One region of the Massilia endophytica genome, then DNA from elsewhere that is predicted to be linked to it. Evidence: predicted binding sites of a transcription regulator. Region 1 holds the regulator's gene; each other region holds the start of a gene.
What was found. The regulator sigma-54, encoded in region 1, starts transcription at its own class of promoters, with help from an activator protein. The targets are predictions, from matches to a motif close to TGGCANGNAANCTGCTTT.

Region 1 (4,511 bases):
GAAATGGCCATGCTGTGGCACGAGCGCGTGCACCGCGACCCGGCGCACAAGTGGCTGCGCGAAACGATTGCTGCGGCAGTGGCGGAATGAAGGGGCACAAAAAAGGGCGCCTGTGCGCCCTTGTTTGGTGATGCCGCTGTTTTATGCGGCGCTGGCCGGAGATTCCAAGGTCTCGGCGCGATGCTTTATCGCATCATGGTTGTGGTTCTGGACTTTGTCTTTGTATTTCATGACCTGCCGGTCCAGTTTGTCGATCAGGGTGTCGATCGCGGCATACAGGTCTTGCGCCAAACTCTCCACATACACGGTCTTGCCCGACATGCGCAGGTTGATTTCGGCTTTCTGGCGTTTTTCTTTCTCGGTGAGGTTATCTACACTCAGGATGACAGCAATGTCGATCACTTGATCGAAATGGCGTCTCACGCGCTCCAGCTTGTTTTGGACGTATTCGCGAATCGCGGGGGTCACTTCGAGATGATGTCCACTGATGGTGAGATTCATACACACTCCTAAAAGATGATGTCGCTCTACAAGGCTCACGGGGAGCCCATGCACTACAAGGACTTGCGGAGGCTGACGGGAGGGATCTTCAAGGCTTCGCGATACTTGGCAACAGTACGTCGCGCAATCACCATGCCCTGTTCTCCTAGCATGTCCGCAATCTTACTGTCGGATAAGGGATTTTTCGGGTCTTCTGCTCCTGTGAATTGCACAATCAGCGCACGGATCGCGGTCGAGGAAGCTTCACCCCCAGCTTCAGTCGCGACGTGGCTACCAAAGAAATATTTCAACTCAAACATCCCATGTGGGGTGAGCATGTATTTCTGAGTTGTTACGCGAGAAATAGTACTCTCGTGTAAACCCAGTGTATCAGCAATTTCGCGCAACACAAGGGGTCTCATGGCGACGGCGCCGTGCGAGAAAAAGTTCTTCTGCCGCTCCACGATTGCTTGTGCAACGCGCAAAATTGTGTCAAACCGCTGGCGCATGTTCTTGATGAGCCACTTGGCCTCCTGCAGCTGCGCATTCATCTGCGTTTCGCCCTTGCCCTGCTTGAGCAAACTGGCATACAGCGCATTGACGCGCAGGCGCGGCATCACGTCGTTGTTCAGCGTGACGACCCAGCCGTTGCGGCCCTTCTTCACGATCACGTCCGGCACGACATAGTCTGACGCATCCTGCGCGAAGGCGGCGCCCGGATGCGGGTTGCAGCGGCGGATCACGGCCTGGGCTTCGCGCAGATCTTCCTCGTCGCAATCGAGCGCTTTCTTCAGCTTGTTGAAGTCGCGCTGGGCGAACCAGGTGAGGTGTTTTTCCACGATGCACAAGGCCATGCGGCGCGTGACCAGTGGAATGTGCGGCATGCGCCTGATCTGGATGGCGAGGCATTCGGACGCGTTGCGCGCGCCCACGCCCACGGGGTCGAAGCTTTGCAGCAGCGTGAGCGCCGTCTGCAGCTCCTCCAGCTCCACATCCGCCTCTTCCGGAATGCGCGCGTGGATTTCCTCGAGGCTTTCTTCAAGATAGCCGTTGTCGTCCAGCGCATCGATGATGAGTTCCATCAGCGCCCGGTCGCGCGGCTCCTGCACGGTGACGCGCATCTGCTCCAGCAGATGGTCGCGCAGGCTGTGGTGGCTCGCTTCCAGCTGCGGGCGCGCGTCCTCGTCGTCCGGGGCCTTGCCGCTGCCCGAACCCGACCAGTCGCTGTCGCCCTCGGCCACGCTGTCGCCTTCGTAGGGTTCGGCTTCCGCAGGCGCGGCCTCGGCCTGCGGCCCGTTCTCGCCGGGCGGTCCTTCGGCTGGCGTGGCCGCCGGCGCGCTCTGGCCGATGGCGCCGTCGGCGAGAAGGCGCACGCTGCGGTCCAGCGGGTCGTCCAGACGTTCGAGCAGGGGGTTTTCGGTTAGCAGCTGCTCCAGCTCCTGATGCAGCTCAAGCGTGGACAATTGCAGCAGCCGGATGGACTGCTGCAATTGCGGCGTCAACGCAAGATGCTGCGACGTTCGCAGTTGCAGGGATTGTTTCATGGCCTTACATGCGGAAATGCTCGCCGAGATAGACTCGGCGTACGGATTCGTCGGCGATGATGTCATCGGGGCGGCCGGAAGCCAGCACGCTGCCCTGGTTAATGATATAGGCGCGATCGCAGATGCCAAGCGTTTCGCGCACATTGTGGTCGGTAATCAGTACGCCAATGCCGCGCTCCTTGAGGAAGCGCACAATCCGTTGAATCTCTATGACCGCAATCGGGTCCACGCCAGCGAAAGGCTCGTCCAGCAGCACGAAACGCGGATTGGTGGCGAGGGCGCGCGCAATTTCCACGCGGCGGCGCTCGCCGCCTGACAGCGACAGGGCCGGATTCTCGCGCAGCTTCTCGATCTGCAGGTCCGCCAGCAGCGTGTCCAGGCGCTCGTCGATCTGCGCCTTGGTCAGGGCCTTGCCGTCCACCTTCTGGATCTCCAGCACGGCGCGGATATTCTCTTCCACCGTGAGCTTGCGGAACACGGAAGCTTCCTGCGGGAGATAGGAAAGCCCCATGGTGGCGCGCTGGTGGATGGCCAGGTTGGAGATGTCCGTGCCGCTGATGTCGATGGTGCCCGCGTCCGAAGGCACGAGGCCCACGATCATGTAGAAGGAGGTGGTCTTGCCCGCGCCGTTCGGTCCCAGCAGGCCTACCACTTCCCCGCATTCCACCTGCAGCGACACGTCATGCACCACCTGGCGCTTGCCGTAGCTCTTCTGCAATCCGCGAACGATGAGGGTACTGCCGCAGCTTTGTCCTTGCATGCTTATTTCCCCGGCGCCGGTGCAGGAGCGGTAGCCGCCCTGGAGTTCGGCTGGATCACCATCCTCACGCGGCCGCTGCCAGGCTTGCTCTGGCCGGAGGAGCTGTTCTCCACGGTGAAGAATTCCTTGCGGCTGTCGTAGGAGATGAAGGGGCCTTCCACGTCCTCGGTGGGCTTCACGCCTTCCAGGCGGCGCACCTTGGCCTTGGAGATGAGGCGCACGATTTCCGCCTTGTTGTCGTACTCGATGCGTTCGGCCTCGCCTTCGATCCACAGGTCGCCGCCATCGCGCTTCTGGCGGAAGGTGGCCAGCGCGCCGGGCGCGCCCCAGAAGGTCACGTACTGGTAGCCTTGCGGATCGGTGGTCACCAGGGCGCGGCCTGCCTTCATGATCAGGGTGCCGCGGGTGAGCACCACGTCGCCGATCAGGGTGCGGGTCTGCTTCACTTCGTCCGAAGTGCCCTGGTTCGCTTCGATCTGCGTGGGCTTGCTGGAGTCGGCTTTCTCGGCCGACGCAGGCAAGGCCGCAGCCAGCAGGGCTGCCGCGGCGAGGATTGGTTTGATCAGGTATTTCATCTTTGCTCCAATAGGCTTTTAGCGCGGGTGCGGCGGATAGGTGATCCGCAAGCGCTGCTTGACTTCGACCTGGCTGGTGGCGTTGTTGACCGCCATGCCAATGCCGCTCATGGTGGCGGCGCCCGAAGTGATGCTGACCGGCTTGTCGGTCTGCATGCGGTCCTCGTCAGGATAAATGGTGAGCTCCGGCGTGCGCAGGCGGAATTCCTGGGCCGTGGCGGAGGCCGCGCGGTCGATCCGTACGTCGCCCGACAGCACCACGCGGCTGTTGTCGTCGTCGATGCGGGCGCGCGCCGCGTGAATATCCATCGGCGCGTTCTCGCCGGACAGGCTGCGCACGACGGGCTTGTCGATCTCCGAAGAATCGTCCACCGGGCGGTGCGTGAGCTTGTCGCCCGAGATGATGTAGCTCGGCTTGCCGTCCTTCGTCATGCGCACAAGGCTGAAGCGCTCGATGATATGGTCCGGCTCATTGAGGCGGCGGTCCGCCTGCAGTTCCGCGCCGCTGCGGTTCATCAGCTCCAGCAGCCAGAAGCTGCCGATGGCGCAGAACAGCGCCAGCATCATGCCGATGGAAACCTTGAAACGGTGGGCAGTCCTCTGGTTGCGCATTGTGTTCCTCAGACCATGAACTGGTTCAGGATTCTGTCATAGCTGTTCTGCGCACGCATCACGAACTCGCAGACCTCGCGCACCGCGCCGCGGCCGCCGAAGGCTTCCGTGATGTGGTGCACGCGGCTGTGCACTTCCGGGCGGCCGTTGGGCACGGACACGGCAAAGCCCACGCGGCTCAGGATGGGCAGGTCCACCACGTCGTCGCCGATGAAGCCCACCTGCTCCGGCTCGAGGCCCAGCTGCTGCAGCATGGCCTTGAAGGGGGTGAGCTTGTCGTGGCCGCCCTGATGCACGAGTTCGATGCCGAGGTCGCGCGCACGCGCCGTCACCTGCGGCGAGCGGCGCGCGCTGATGATGGCCGTCTGCACGCCCGATTCCTGCAGCAGCTTGATGCCCAGGCCGTCCTGCACGTTGAAGGTCTTCATCGACTCGCCTTCGGCGCCGTAGTGCAGGCTGCCGTCGGTGAGCACGCCGTCCACGTCGAAGATCATCAGCCGCACCTTGGCGGCGCGGGCCACATTGTCCAGATTGAAGGCA
Region 2 (4,511 bases), 2.1 Mb from region 1:
CGGCCGAAGCTGCCGCCCGCTACAAGCAGGGGCTCTCGCTGGCGCCCAGCGGCCCCATGGCGATCGCCTTGCACCAGGCGCAGCAGGCTTCCGGCAACACGTCCGAAGCGTCCAAGGGCCTGCAGCATTGGCTGGCGGAGCATCCCGCCGACCTGCCGACGCGCACTTACTACGCCAGCGCCCTGCTGACGGCCGGCGCCGTGAAGGAGGCCAGCGAGCAGTACGCCGAGATCGTGAAGCGCGACCCCGGGAACGTCATTGCGCTCAACGACCTGGCCTGGTGCTATGCCCAGCTCAAGGACGAGCGCGCCCTGGACCACGCGCAGCGCGCCCACAAGCTGGCTCCCGCCAACCCCGCCGTGGCCGACACGCTGGCGGCCGTGCTGCTGGAGCGCGGCGACGCCGCCGGCGCCGTCCCCCTGTTGAAGAAGGCCCTCCTGCGGGCGCCGGCCGCGGGCGACATTCGCCTGCGCCTGGCCCAGGCGCTGGCGAAGACGGGCGACCGCAAGGCGGCGCGCGAACAGTGCCAGCAGCTGCTCGCCCTGCCCGGCTACAAGCGGCAGGACGAAGTGCGGGCCCTGATGGCCAGGCTCTAAGCCTTGATTCCCCGGCCGTCGTAGCGGCCGGGGGCGATGAGGCCCTGCGGGTCCAGTGCCGCCTTGAGCCGGGCGACCGTTTGCCAGTAGCTGTCCCCTCCCCTGTCCAGCCTGGCCATCGACTGCAGGCCCACGCGGTAGGGAATGTAGCCCGCCTGCATGATGGCTTCGAAGAGTTCGCTGTAACAGGCGCGGGCGCGCTCCACCTCCTCCGCATCCTCCTTATCGTAGGCCACGGTGAGCACGCCGCCCAAGGCGCGTTCATTGATCATGCTGAAGGTCACGAAGAGATCGAAACCGTGCTTGTGGAAGATGGGCTCGGCCAGCCGGTGCAGGCGCAGCAGGTCGTCGCCCCGCATGGGAAGGATGGGCGAGACCCAGAGCATGCCGCAGTTGTCCTGGGCCGGATTGGCATGCTCGGGAAAGTCCGGCGGCAGGCCTGCGCGGCGGCGCCAGTAGGCGCCTGCGAGGAAGCGGCCGTTGGGTACGCCCCGGTTCATCTCGAACAGGGAACGTCCCAGCTGCACATTGGCGCGCAGCTTGCGCCCGGCTGTAGTGTTCCCGAGCAACTTGCCGACGCGGCCGGCCAGGTCGAGCTTGCCTTCGTCGAGGAAGCGCAGGCTGGCGCGGGTGGGCCGCAAGGCCTTGCGCAGGGCCGCGCGGGCGGCCGCCACCTGGGCCTTGCTGCCGTACAGCGCGCCGGACACGGTCCAGGCGCCGATGCCCGCGGCCGCCCGCATCTCGCGCCGCAAGGCCTGCGGCAGGGGCAGCGCGCCGCCTGCCTTGTCGCGCGGGTACACGGCGCCGCCCGAGATCACGCGCATGTCGTTGCCGATATGGAGGATGCTGCGCAAGGTGCCATCCATGCGCAGGGGACGCAGGGCGTCGACGACGGGCGCAATGTCCTCGTGTTCCGCTACGCCGCAGAGGAAATGGTTGAGCGCTTCGGTTTTCGGCATCAGCCACAGGCCGAGCGAGGTCACGATGCCGAAGCTCGATTGCGTGAAGAGGCCATCAAGGTAAGGCCCGATGCCATAGGGAAAAACGCGCTGGTTGACGGCGCCGGGGAAATGGCCGAAGCCCGTATCCAGCACTTCGCCGCTGGCCAGTACGATGCGCATGCCCGCCACGTTGGCGAAGCGGTTGCCGTAGGGCGAGTGGCCGAAGCCCCGTTCCAGGATATTGCCCATCAGGCTGGTGTCCGGCCCGGCCCCGGTGCTGTCCATCCACATGGGCAGGCCGTGCTCGCGCAGGTAGGCGGAAAGCTGGCCCTGGGTTACGCCGGGTTCGATGACGACGTAGGCCAGCTCGGCGCTTGCCTCCAGGATGCGGTTCATGCCGCCCAGGTCCACGATAACCTGGCCGTCGCTCGGCGCGCAGGCGTCGCCGTAGCCCCAGTTACGCCCCGTGCTGATGGGGTACAGGGGCGTGCCGTGGGCGGCGGCGATGCGCACCAGTTCCTGCACTTCCGGCGTGCTGCGCGGCCGCAGCACGGCCAGGGGCCGCGTGCTGCACGAGGAGGTGCTGGCGGCGTAGCGGTGCAGGGTGGCAGCGTCGTCCAGCACGCGTTCGTCGCCCAGCAGGCTGCGCCAGGCCCGCAGGGCTTCGGCGGCCGCCATCTCAGTCCCTTCCCTGGATCAGGCGGGTGGTGATGCCGGGCTCGTCCCTCAAGGGAAAGAAATAGGGATAGAAGGAACGTTCGTTGCCCTGGCTCTCCATCTGGCCTCCGTATTTGCGGATCTGCTCGCCCATATGGTTCAGGTCCAGGCGCAGCAGCACGGCCGGGGCGCCGACCCGGGTGCACTGGCGCTGGCCGCCGAAGTCCTGGAAGCCCAGCATGCGCTTGTAGAAGGCGACGTGGCGCGGATTGACCTCGATGACGTAGTCGGTATAGCCGTGGATGTTGTGGGCGTAGATGTAGGAAATGTGGATGAGGGCAGCGAACACGCGCTTGGTGACGTCCTTGTCGATCGCCAGCCGGGACGGTTCGCACAGGCGGCGGCCCTGGGCCCGCAGTTCGTCCAGCTTGTCCCGGTAGTTCTCGTCCGCCGGCAGGCCCAGCTGCGGGTCGTCCAGGCAGAGCGACATGGTCCCGACGGTGACTCCGGCGGTTTCCGCATACAGCGTAATGCGGTTCATGACGTGGCTCGTATCGGCTTCGACATCGTAGCCACGCCATCCGTACATTTTCCTCAGGAGCAGGCTGGCGGCTTCGCGCCTGCCTTCGTTGCTGGCCATCCGTATATGGAAGACCTGCGTATCGATCGGGTGGGTATGGGAGTCGGTTTCAGGTGCTTCACGAATAACCAGGTCCCGCAGAGCTCCGGCTGCTTCAAAGGAAATGATGGCGTCGTCGAATGGCTGCACGTTTTCTCCTTGCTGTGGTTGGTGTATGCAGATTCGACCCCTATGGCTGAGTGAAGTTCCGCAAATGTCGGAGTTTTTGTCATTTCTCAGGCCGGGCCCGGCCGCGTTTTGGCAAGGCATTGATTTCAAAGCAGTTTTTTTTGATGGCACATTTGCTGCTCAAAAGAGGCCATCGGCGCCAAACCGGTGACCGAAAATCCTCTTTTGGGAGTAAGCCATGAACCTCATCAAGAAAAGCCTGATGGTCACGGCGGCTGCCGCCGCCATGGGGCTGGCGGCCATGGGCAGCGCCCGGGCTGACACTTTCGCCTCCGCCATTCTGGACATCAACAACTTCCGCCTCCTGCATTCCAGCGGCGTTGCCTTCAGCACTGCGGACTTTTCCACCCTGCAAGGCACCAACGATGCCCATGCCACGGCCGGGTTGAACGGCGTGTTCTCGAACGGCGCCTCGTCGCTGGGCATCCTGAGCGGCACCACCCCCGATGTGGCCCACCAATGCGTCGGCGCCTGCTTCCCGCTGGCCGAGAATAACTTCACCCCCTTCGCCAGCCCGCCCCCGTCCCCGGGCAACTTCGGCTATGCCGACCAGCGCCTGACCGGCTCCTCGATCTCGATCGGCGGCGGCCCAGTTGGCGCCCACGCCCAAACCCGCGCCGATGCCGCGACGCTGATGAACATGCAGGATGCCTCGGGCAACTCGGACGTGGGCACCTCGACCACTTTCCAGTTCGCGCTGGGTGCCTCGGACACCATGACGATCGCCTTCGATGCCACGCCCTTTACCCAGGCCTGGGTGTCGGCCGGCGCCGGCCAGACCTCGAACGCGAATGCCCGCCTGTCCTGGAGCATCAACATCGTGGACCTGAGCACCGGCCTGTCCGTCTTCAGCTTTGCACCGGACGAGCTGAATGGCTTGAGCGTGGTCAGCCGTACTGACGCTGCGCCCGGCACCACCGAGTACAACGCCGCCCTGACCATGTTCTCCTTCTCGGAAGTGACGCCGCTGCTGTCGGCCGGCACCACCTACCAGATCACGATCCAGCACAACACGCTGGCCAATGCCCTGCAGCAGGAAGTGCCTGAACCGGGCACCCTGGCCATCGTGGCAGCCGGCCTGCTGAGCATGTCGCTGGTCAGCCGCCGCCGTAAAACCTGAACCGGTCCTCTCCCGTCGTCACTTTGCGGCGTGCCGTCACTCGCTCGACGGTACGCCGTTTTTTTCTCCGCCCGCGCGGCCGTAACTGTCGGCATTCTTTCCATCCGTTCAGGCGGGGCTGGCATGACCTGCGCAAGTCTTTGATTATTTGATGATTTTTCTCTGGCATGTTTGCTGCTTCATACGAAGCATCGGCACTGACCGGTGTCCGACAACTCTTTGGGGAGTACGCCATGCACCCGATCAAAAAATGCCTGATGGTCGCGGCGGCCGCCGCCCTGGGGCTGGCCGTCGTGGGCAGCGCCCGGGCCGACACCTTTGCCTCCGCCATTCTGGACATCAACAACTTCCGCCTCCTGCATTCGAACGGCACGGCCTTCAGCACCAGC
Region 3 (4,511 bases), 1.1 Mb from region 1:
GGACATCGATGAACGGAACCGCCGTATCAACGCTGCCTACGCGAAGCTCTGGCTGGCGGACAAGCGCTTTCAGTGGGCAGGGCTGGCAGCGTTCGCGTCCAAACAGGTTGGCTGCGGCCTGCTGCATGCGCGGACGTTGTCGGAAAGGAACCGGCAAGAACTCGAAGCTGCCCGGCGTTGGGCCGGCAGCAGCGCCGAGGCGGCGGCAATGGAGGCGATGCCGATGATGATCCGGAGCGGCGCGGACTTCGTACATGACCGCCTGGGGTTCGGGAACATGCACTTGTTCCTCGACATCTACCCGCTTCATCGCTTCTACATGGAGCGCGGCCTGGCTGAATTGGATGCTTACTTACCCAACCGGCAGAACATCGCCGCGAAGGTTGAATGGAGGGCGAAGAATTATTTGAAGTTCGGCGTCCCTTTCCAAGAGATCCGAAGAGGATTCAAACGAATCGAGGAAGGAGATCTCTCGGAAGAAGTAAAGGCGCTCGCCTGGCATGAGCAAGTGAACATTTTGCAGGCGATCCTCTACAACGATCCTCACATGCAAGATGCACTGGCCAAAAACCAGCTCGCCTGGGCAATGAACTTCCCATCCGGTGTGTATTTGGAGATTCAGTTGACTCTCTCCGCGCAGTGCAAAGCAAAGGATGGCTGGACCTCGTACTTCCCAAAACTGCGTGGAGCAAAGCTCTGGGTGGTTGACGAGCGAATGCAATTCGTCGCCAGAGCCGCTGCGCGCTTTGACGAGTTGTTGAAAGGCGCACAGCGGCCCTATGTTGAGGAATCACTGCGCAAGATCGCAGCAGGGGGAGGTGTAGAGTGAAGCGATATAGCGTGGCGATCTTGCTTGGGGTCGCGGTGCCCTCTATCGGGATCGGTATTTGGCAATACGCTTCTGTTCCAATCAAGGCGCCGACCGTTCTGGCGTTCCGGGTTGGCCAGCCTTTTGAAGAAGTTGTCGAGGCCTCCACTTATCCAGTGCTGGAACGCTCAAACGCTCCAAGCAACGATCTGCACATTCAGTCTGGAGAAACCTTCGTCACCGAACCTGCCGTGGTGCTCTGCTTTAATGACCCGCAACACGGATTTGTTCTCCCCCCCACGAAGTTCGCTCTCGTAGGCTACATGCACAATGTGGTAGACACAGTCTCCACATCACCCATGCTGGAAAAACTGTCCTTTGACCAGGCAGTAGTCGTGCTGGAAGATCTGCAGAAGCAATTCAAGGCAGGGGGCTGGGAGCCGTGGGAAAAGGATGGCAGCAAGTGGTTCGACTTGAGCCCGGAAGGCAAGAAGCGGCTGTACAGAAGGATGTTCGAGCCAGGCTATAGCCAGTCGGCTGAACTGCGCGTCCCGAAAAAGTACGAAATGACTTTTCGGCTCAAATGTACCGACGGCTGCTGGCCGGGGGAGGCGCCGCCTTACCTGTTCCTGGTGGATGTTGGCGTTGGCGCCGATACCGTGGGAAGCGAGCCGGGCGACCCCGAAGTGTGGGAGGAAACATATCCCGGCAGGGTGGTGTCCACCGCTAACGCGCGGTTCAAGTGCCCAGCAGGATAGCCCCGGAAAAGAAAATGGCCGCTTGCGCGGCCATTTTCAGATCATGCCAGGTGCTTAGACCTTCGGACGGTATTTTTCGTCCAGGGTGCTGGTAGCGTCGATGGTGGTTTTGCAGCCAACGCCGGGAGCGCAGGTCAGTTTGTAGACCACGGTCTTGTCTTCGATGGTGCTGTTGCCGGTCAGGACGGCGGTCACGGTGCCGACGGTGTCGGAAGTGCCAGCGGCAGTCACGGACTTCACGTAAGCGCTCTTGATGTTGGCAGCAGCTTCCAGACCCAGGGTGGCATTGGTGGTGCTGGCGGACAGGGTACCTTCATTGAAGGCCTGGCCGATAGCGAGGCGGGCCGGAGCGGTGATCGAGTTCACTTCGCTGGCTTTGGCTTTCATGGTGTAGTCGGAGTAGGCGGGGATTGCCACGGCGGCCAGAATGCCGATAATCGCCACGACGATCATCAGTTCGATCAGGGTAAAGCCGGCTTGTGCTTGTTGCTTCATCATTTTCATGGATTTCATTTTGCGACTCCTCAGGTTTTGAACACGGTGTTGGGTACCACACTTGAGGTAGAGCAATCGGCGTGCCAGCCCAATTAGGGGCCTAAAACCGGCAAAACATGATCGCTTCGATAACAATCGTTGACAGAATTTGTCAAAATGGCGCGCCAGGATTGTCACATCGCCGCCAGAAACTGACAGATTGACGAAATTTGTCAGTCCCCCCAGCCAACAGGAACGCGTCTTTCGCGGCGACCGGCGCATACATTCCACAATGTAGCGCTCCTGCTATCCTTTCGCGGAGGAATGTGTGTGAATGAATAGTTCCAACCGTTCCCATACGCTGAGGCCGGATTTCGAACTGCTGTTCGAGTCGACACCAGTGCCCTATCTCCTGCTGCGGCCCGATCTCACCATCCTTGCGGTCAATGAGGCCTATCTGCAGGCGACGAAGGCGACGCGGGAGATGCTTCTGGACCGCGGCCTGTTCGAGGCCTTCCCGGACAATCCTGCGGCCCCCGCGGCCACCGGGGTAAGAAACCTGAGCGCTTCCCTGAGCCGGGTGCTGCGCAACAAGGCGCCCGACAAGATGCCGGTCCAGAAATACGATATTCCGGTGCGCGGCTCGGAGAGCGGAGAATTCGAGGAACGGTACTGGGATCCCGTGAATACGCCGGTGCTGGATCGCGCCGGGGATGTGGTCTGCATCCTGCACAGCGTGGTCGAAGTGACCGAGCAGGTGCGCAAGCAGCAGGCGGTGGAGAGCAGCGAGGCGCATTTCCGCCAGATTGCCGATGCCATTCCCCAGATCGTCTGGTCCACCCTGCCCGACGGCTTCCACGATTACTTCAACAAGCAGTGGTACGAGTTCGTCGGCCGTTCCGCCGATTCGGCGATGGGAGACGAATGGACCAAGGTGTTTCATCCGGACGATATCGAGGGCGCCTGGAAACGCTGGCAGCACAGCCTGGCCACGGGCGCCCCCTATGAAGCCGAGTTCCGCCTGTGCCACCGTTCGGGCAAGTACCGGTGGGTGCTTGGCCGGGCTTTGCCGGTGCGTAACGAGGCGGGCGAGATCGTGCGCTGGATGGGCACCAGCACCGACATCCATGACTGGAAGCAGACCCAGGAGGAACTGCGCGATGCCCAGTACCGTCTGGAGGCCGCGCTGACAGCGGCCGAAATCGGCACCTGGAACTGGGACCTGAAGCAGGACAGGATCTACGCCGACCGCAATTTCGCCCGCCTGTTCCAGGTGTCCGAGGAGGAGGCGCACGGCGGCCCGGTCAGCGCCTATTTGCGCCAGGTCCATCCGGACGACGTGGCCTCCGTGGAGGCCGAAATCGCGAAGGCGCTGGAAACGGGCTCGCCCTTCCAGCATGTGCACCGCCTGCGCAACGCGCGCGGGGAAATCCGCTATATCCACGCGCGCGCCAAAGTCCACCACGACCGCCAGGGCAGTCCCACCTGGATGCCGGGCGTGGTGATCGACATTACGGATCAGAAGCTGGCGGAGGAGGCGATGAAGGAAAGCGAAGCGACCTTCCGCACCCTGGCCGAGAACATTCCCCAACTGGCATGGATGGCCGACAGCGGTGGCTTCATCTTCTGGTACAACAACCGCTGGTTCGCCTATACGGGAACCACCCTGGAACAGATGAAGGGCTACGGCTGGGAGAAGGTGCATCATCCCGACCATGTGCAGCGCGTGGTGGCCAAATACCGCGAAGCCATTGTGGAAAAGCAGGTAGTCTGGGAAGACACCTTCCCGCTGCGCGGCGCGGACGGCAGCTACCGCTGGTTCCTGTCGCGCGCCATGCCGATCCGCGGCGCTGATGGCAAGGTGGTGCGCTGGCTGGGCACCAATACCGATATCACCGCCCAGCGCGAAGCGGAGGAGGCGCTGGAGCATGCCAACCGCCGCAAGGACGATTTCCTTGCCATGCTGGCGCATGAGCTGCGCAATCCCCTTGCCCCCATCAGCACGGCCGCCCAGCTGCTCAAGCTGCCGGGCCAGAACGAGAACATGGTACGCCGCTCCAGCGATATCATCTCGCGCCAGGTGAAGCATCTCACCGAGCTGGTGGACGACCTGCTCGATGTGTCGCGCGTGACGCGCGGCCTCGTGTCCATCGACCGGAACGAAGTGGATGTGAAGGCTGTGCTGAACAGCGCGATCGAGCAATCGATGCCGCTCATCGAATCGCGCCGCCACGTGCTCACGACGCGCCTGGCCTCGTCCCATCCCCTGGTGCTGGGCGACCGTACGCGCCTGGTGCAGGTGGTCACGAACCTCCTGAATAACTCCGCCAAGTACACGCCCCAGGGCGGCGAGATCCGCCTGGCGATGGACGTGGACGACGGGCACGTGCGCATCAGCGTGAGCGACAACGGCATCGGCATCGACGCGGCGCTGCTGCCCCATGTGTTCGAGCTGTTCACACAGGCGGAGC
Region 4 (4,511 bases), 120 kb from region 1:
CTGGCTGCGCAGCGCGGCGATCCTGGCCTGGTCCAGCGCCTCCGCCTTGTTGCCCCAGCTGCCGCGCACGTAGCTCAGCACTCCTGCGATCTCCTCGTCGTTCAGGACTGCGCTGAAATCGGGCATCCCGCCGCGCCCCTTCAGAAGCACCGCCGCCACCTCGTCGGCAGGGCCCTGCACGAAGGCGCTGCCCGCCAGCGGAGGAAAGGCGCCCGGAATGCCCCTGCCGCTGGCCTGATGGCAGGCCGCGCAGTTGGCGGCGAACAGCGCCTTGCCATCGGCCGCCAGCACGCCGTGAGGCAGGGCGGACGCCAGGAGGATTGCCACAACAACGGTCTGCGTCAGCCTCATGCGCTTGCCCTTTCATGGATTCTGGCCAGCTGCTGCCACGCCGATTCGATGGCGCCCGCCTGCCAGCCCGTCAGATAGCTCAGATGTTCGCCGGCGAGCAGCACGCGGCCTTCGCCTTCCAGCAGCACGGGATAGGCGCTCCTGCGCGCTTCCTCGCTCCATTCCGCCCAGCCGCCCAGGTTGTATTGCACCCGGTGCCAGGCGACGGAGAAGGCCTTTTCGAACGATTCGCGGTAAGCCGGAAATATCTTTTCGCCCGCAGCGAGCGCGAATTCGGCGCGTTCCGCCGGCGTCATCGCGCTGATCTCGATGGCGGCCGTCTGGTAGTTGTAGTAGCCGAGCAGCACGCCCTTCCTCTTCTGCCACTGCGAGGAAGGCAGGGAGATGGTGTTGATTCCTTTCAGGTCGGTGAACACGTGGCCGCCGTAAATGTGCTCGTCCTCCTCCCAGAAACGGCGCTTCATCTGCAAGCCGATCTTGCCGACGGGCGCGTAGGACACGGACTTGACGGCCGCCTTGAACTTGCCGGAGAAATCGGTATCGATCATGCGCAGTACGGACAGGGGAATCGCGCACAGGCAGTAGTCGGCGACGGCGCTGTGCTGCCTGCCGCTTTCCGTGTCCTTGTAGCCCACGATGACCTTGTTCTCGCCATGGCGGATGGTCTGCACCTCCGATTGATAGCGGATGAAACGGCCCACCCGCTTTTCGAAAGCCTTTGCAATCGCGTCCATGCCCCCCACAGGCTGGAACATGGTGTTCTGCATCGGGAAGTCCTGTACCGCGCTGTACACATTGCTCACGTGGGAGGCGAGCAGGTCGCGGAAGCCCAAAGGGTCCGACGCCAGGCCAGGCCCGGGATTCATGCCGGCGCCCGGATTGACGGCGTAGCCCCTGCCGCTGCGGCCCTTGTAGCGCAGGTCCCCGCTGTCGAGCTGTCCTTCGTGCACGAGATAGTCCAGCAGGAGGCGCTGGTCGTCCTCGCTCAGCTTCCGGTCCAGCGTATGGTCCTGGACCGATTTGGCAAGCAGTTCGGCCACATGGCCGCGCATGTCGGCCTTGATCTGCGCCGGACGCAGGCGCCGGCGCGACAGCGGCCCGCCATTCTCGAGATAGACGAAGGCATGGTCGTTGTCGTTCACCATGACCTCCAGCGGCACGGCAAACTCGCGCGTGTAATGCAGCGTGGACTGGTGGTGCAGGGGAATGCGCCATGGCCCGTGGTTGATATAGTGGCCTTCGTCGAATTCGCAGCGCTGGGGTTCGCCGCCCAGCTCCGTCAGCGTGAAGCCCTTGCGCGCCGTCTGGCACCGGCCGCCCGCAAAGCGGCGCGCTTCCAGCAGCTGCACGCGGTAACCGAGCTTGTTCAACTCATAGGCTGCCGTCATGCCCGCCAGGCCGGCGCCCAGGATGACGACCGACTTTCCCTTGCCGCTGCCGCTCAGGAGCGGAGGCGCCGTGATGCGGGAGGCGATTCCCATTCCCCACGCATCCAGGGTATTCAACAGGAGCCCTGTTCCACCTACTGCGGCGGCGCGGTGCAGGAATGCGCGCCGTGTGTTTGGACTTTGCATCTGCTTCCTCATCTTCTATTGGAAAAACCTGGCAGTGCCACTTGCTTACCTGTACCAAAGCAATCGGCATGCCACGGCAGATGCGAAAGCACTCTTTTTTTCAACCGAATAAACATGTTTCATGGCCAGGCCGTCATCGAAGAAGCCAAGCAGAAGAAAGGCCTACTTCAATGCACTTTGTTTTTCTTCACCAGAAAAAAACGGCGCATGGCGCGGCGCACCATTGCAATGCAAAAAAAGAGCACGCGGCCTTCCGGCGGCGTGCTGCGGACTGCTGGGGGGGGATGAAGGAATCAGGCTTGCGCAGGCGGGCTGCGGCGGCTTATGCGGCAGGGCTGGAACTGCAGCGGTGAAGCCGCGTCCAGCAGATAGATGGTATCGGGATCGTCCACGTCATAGGCCACGCGCACGTGCCAGCGCCCGCGCCTGCGGGCGCGCTCGAACCAGCGCTGCTCCACGGCCAGGGCGCAGCTGTAATAGGCGCCGTGCAGGCAGATGCCTTCGGGGGTCACCGCCGCTTCCGCCACGGGCAGCAGGCAGCAGCGCACCACCTCTTCAGGATACTGCCGCAGCTGCGAGCCCCGCTGGCGCAGGCCCCAATCCCAGAGCTGCACCGGCGCAGGTCCATCCCGCTGGCCCAGGTTATGTTCGATCACGCTGTCGATCACAATGCGCGTGAACTGGCCGATGTCGATGGCCGCATCCAGGGGGCCAAGCGTGGGGGTATCGGGCGGGCCTTCCGCCGCATCGCGCAGACCGAAGCGCTTCTCCACCGCTTGCCTCCATGCTCCCGGCGCCGGCCTGGCGGGAACGCAGCGCACACCGAAGTTGTTGAGCAGGCTCTCTTCTCCCTTCTTCGCCAGCAGTTCCGGTGCCGCCTGCAGCACGGCGGGAAGATGCCGGGCCGGCCACTCGCACGCATCAATGCTGCGGCCGTAGCGCCCGCAGAAGCCTGCCTTGTCCGCAGCGCAGTTGGCAATGGCCATCAGGGCGTGCTGGCATGACGGCGCCTCCAGGCTGGCATACACGCCGGCCACCAGGCCGCTGAAGGCGTCGCTCACCACATACAGGTTTGGCCTGCCTGCAAGCAGGCTGCGGTCGGCATGCGATACGAGCTGCACATCCGCGCATGCCACTTCCAGATGGAATATTTCGCCGGGCGCGCCGGGTGCGGCCACCCTTGCCTGCGCGGACAGCGGCAGGGGAAATGCTGGCTGGGCGGGAAATCCATCCTGGTCCAGCCAGTAGCTGAACTGGCCGAAGCTGGGCACGTCGCCGCCGGGCGGGTCGCGCTGCACGCGCCGCGTTGCGGCGTCCACGCTGCGGAGGCCGAAGAAGTCCCGGATCATGGCCTCGTAGGCGGCACGGCGCGAGAAGCGCGGCTCCGTGGCGGCATGGCTCGCGCTCGCGACGCGGAAGATGCGCCGCATCGCCTGGTCCACGTTGACGCCAGGCGAGGCGGCGTCCTTGCGCGGCCGTCCGCGCTTCACGCCTTCGGAACAGGAGCGCGTCCTGCCCGGCGCGCCGGAGTTCGCGTAATCGGGCAGCAGCGCATTGGGGGTTTGCCCGCGCTGCCAGTAGCGCCGCAAGTAGCGGTAGACGGTGGGATGCGATATGCCATGCCGCGCCGTGTACTCCGCGATCAGCTGGCCGCGCTTGCGCGGCTGGTAGATGGCCGGTTCCATCCCTGCGAGAGCCTGCACCACAGCCCAGGCGCGCTCGCGCACGGCAATATGCCTGGGGGGCAGGAGCTCCTGGTTGACGATGACGAGGAAGGGGTCGGCGTCCAGCCTGCGCGCCCTGCCCTCCTCCACATCCGCCTGCAGGGCCTGCAGGCGCACGAGCTCGGCCTCGCCCGCAGCGGCATTGACGTCGAACACATAGGCCACGGTGCGGCCAGGGTCGATCCACAGGATGCGCAGGACCCGGCGCCGCGGCGCTGAAACCTCGATCAGATCGTTTCTCGATAACATCGGGCGCCTTGCAGGACATGGATGCAGACGTCCATGCAAATTGCGGGCCAGCCAAGCTCAAGAATGAGGCGGCGGCCATGGCGCCGCCAGCCGGGCCTTCTTCTGGTGCGGACCGCGCACCGGCGCCGTGCGCATCCTTACGCCAGGCTTACTTCTTCTTGCCCTTGCCCTGCGCAGGCTTCTTCGGCGGCGTATGCTTGGCCGTTTCCGGCGGCATGCTGTCCGCGAGGCTCAGCTTGAGCTGCTGGCCGCCGACCCAGACCTTGCCCAGGTGCTTGAAGATCTCGTCCGGCATCCCGTCCGGCATCTCCAGCATCGAATAGTCGTCGAAGATCTCGATGCGGCCGATATAGCGCGCTTCCAGGCCGCTCTCGTTGGCGATGGCGCCAACGAGGTTCGACGGCGTCGCGGAATGCCTGCTGCCCACCTCCACGCGGTAGGGCCGCATGCGAAGCTCGCCCTTGGGAGCCTTCTCCTTCTTTTTCTTCGGCGCGGGCTGTTCCTCCTGCGCGGCTTCGGCCACCACCGCATCCAGGCCGCGCGCCTTGGGCTTTTTCGGCGTCGGGGCGGGAGCCGCGGGCGGCGCCTCGCCGTCGCGGCTGATGCGCAGCGC

Region 2: a site for sigma-54 is predicted at 3,108-3,125, ahead of LSQ66_RS08885 (EDSAP-1 family PEP-CTERM protein). Genes of this name have one in related genera too.
Region 3: a site for sigma-54 is predicted at 2,130-2,147, ahead of LSQ66_RS18870 (pilin). Genes of this name have one in related genera too.
Region 4: a site for sigma-54 is predicted at 1,982-1,999, ahead of LSQ66_RS24575 (flavin monoamine oxidase family protein). Genes of this name have one in related genera too.

What each region holds. Positions count from the first base shown of each region.
Region 1 covers NZ_CP088952.1:5,251,686-5,256,196, reverse strand. The annotation lists gene LSQ66_RS24110 (LysR family transcriptional regulator) at 1-90, shown strand, start outside; gene hpf (ribosome hibernation-promoting factor, HPF/YfiA family) at 142-501, opposite strand; gene LSQ66_RS24100 (RNA polymerase factor sigma-54) at 555-2,024, opposite strand; gene lptB (LPS export ABC transporter ATP-binding protein) at 2,029-2,784, opposite strand; gene lptA (lipopolysaccharide transport periplasmic protein LptA) at 2,787-3,359, opposite strand; gene lptC (LPS export ABC transporter periplasmic protein LptC) at 3,378-3,971, opposite strand; gene LSQ66_RS24080 (KdsC family phosphatase) at 3,980-4,511, opposite strand, start outside.
Region 2 covers NZ_CP088952.1:1,973,169-1,977,679, reverse strand. The annotation lists gene prsT (XrtA/PEP-CTERM system TPR-repeat protein PrsT) at 1-596, shown strand, start outside; gene LSQ66_RS08895 (FAD-binding oxidoreductase) at 593-2,215, opposite strand; gene LSQ66_RS08890 (N-acyl amino acid synthase FeeM domain-containing protein) at 2,217-2,963, opposite strand; gene LSQ66_RS08885 (EDSAP-1 family PEP-CTERM protein) at 3,181-4,122, shown strand; gene LSQ66_RS08880 (EDSAP-1 family PEP-CTERM protein) at 4,356-4,511, shown strand, end outside.
Region 3 covers NZ_CP088952.1:4,113,651-4,118,161, forward strand. The annotation lists gene LSQ66_RS18860 (DUF2515 family protein) at 1-829, shown strand, start outside; gene LSQ66_RS18865 (hypothetical protein) at 826-1,566, shown strand; gene LSQ66_RS18870 (pilin) at 1,621-2,079, opposite strand; gene LSQ66_RS18880 (PAS domain-containing hybrid sensor histidine kinase/response regulator) at 2,375-4,511, shown strand, end outside.
Region 4 covers NZ_CP088952.1:5,368,199-5,372,709, reverse strand. The annotation lists gene LSQ66_RS24580 (c-type cytochrome) at 1-351, opposite strand, end outside; gene LSQ66_RS24575 (flavin monoamine oxidase family protein) at 348-1,832, opposite strand; gene LSQ66_RS24570 (hypothetical protein) at 2,040-2,213, shown strand; gene LSQ66_RS24565 (Mu transposase C-terminal domain-containing protein) at 2,219-3,898, opposite strand; gene LSQ66_RS24560 (DEAD/DEAH box helicase) at 4,047-4,511, opposite strand, start outside.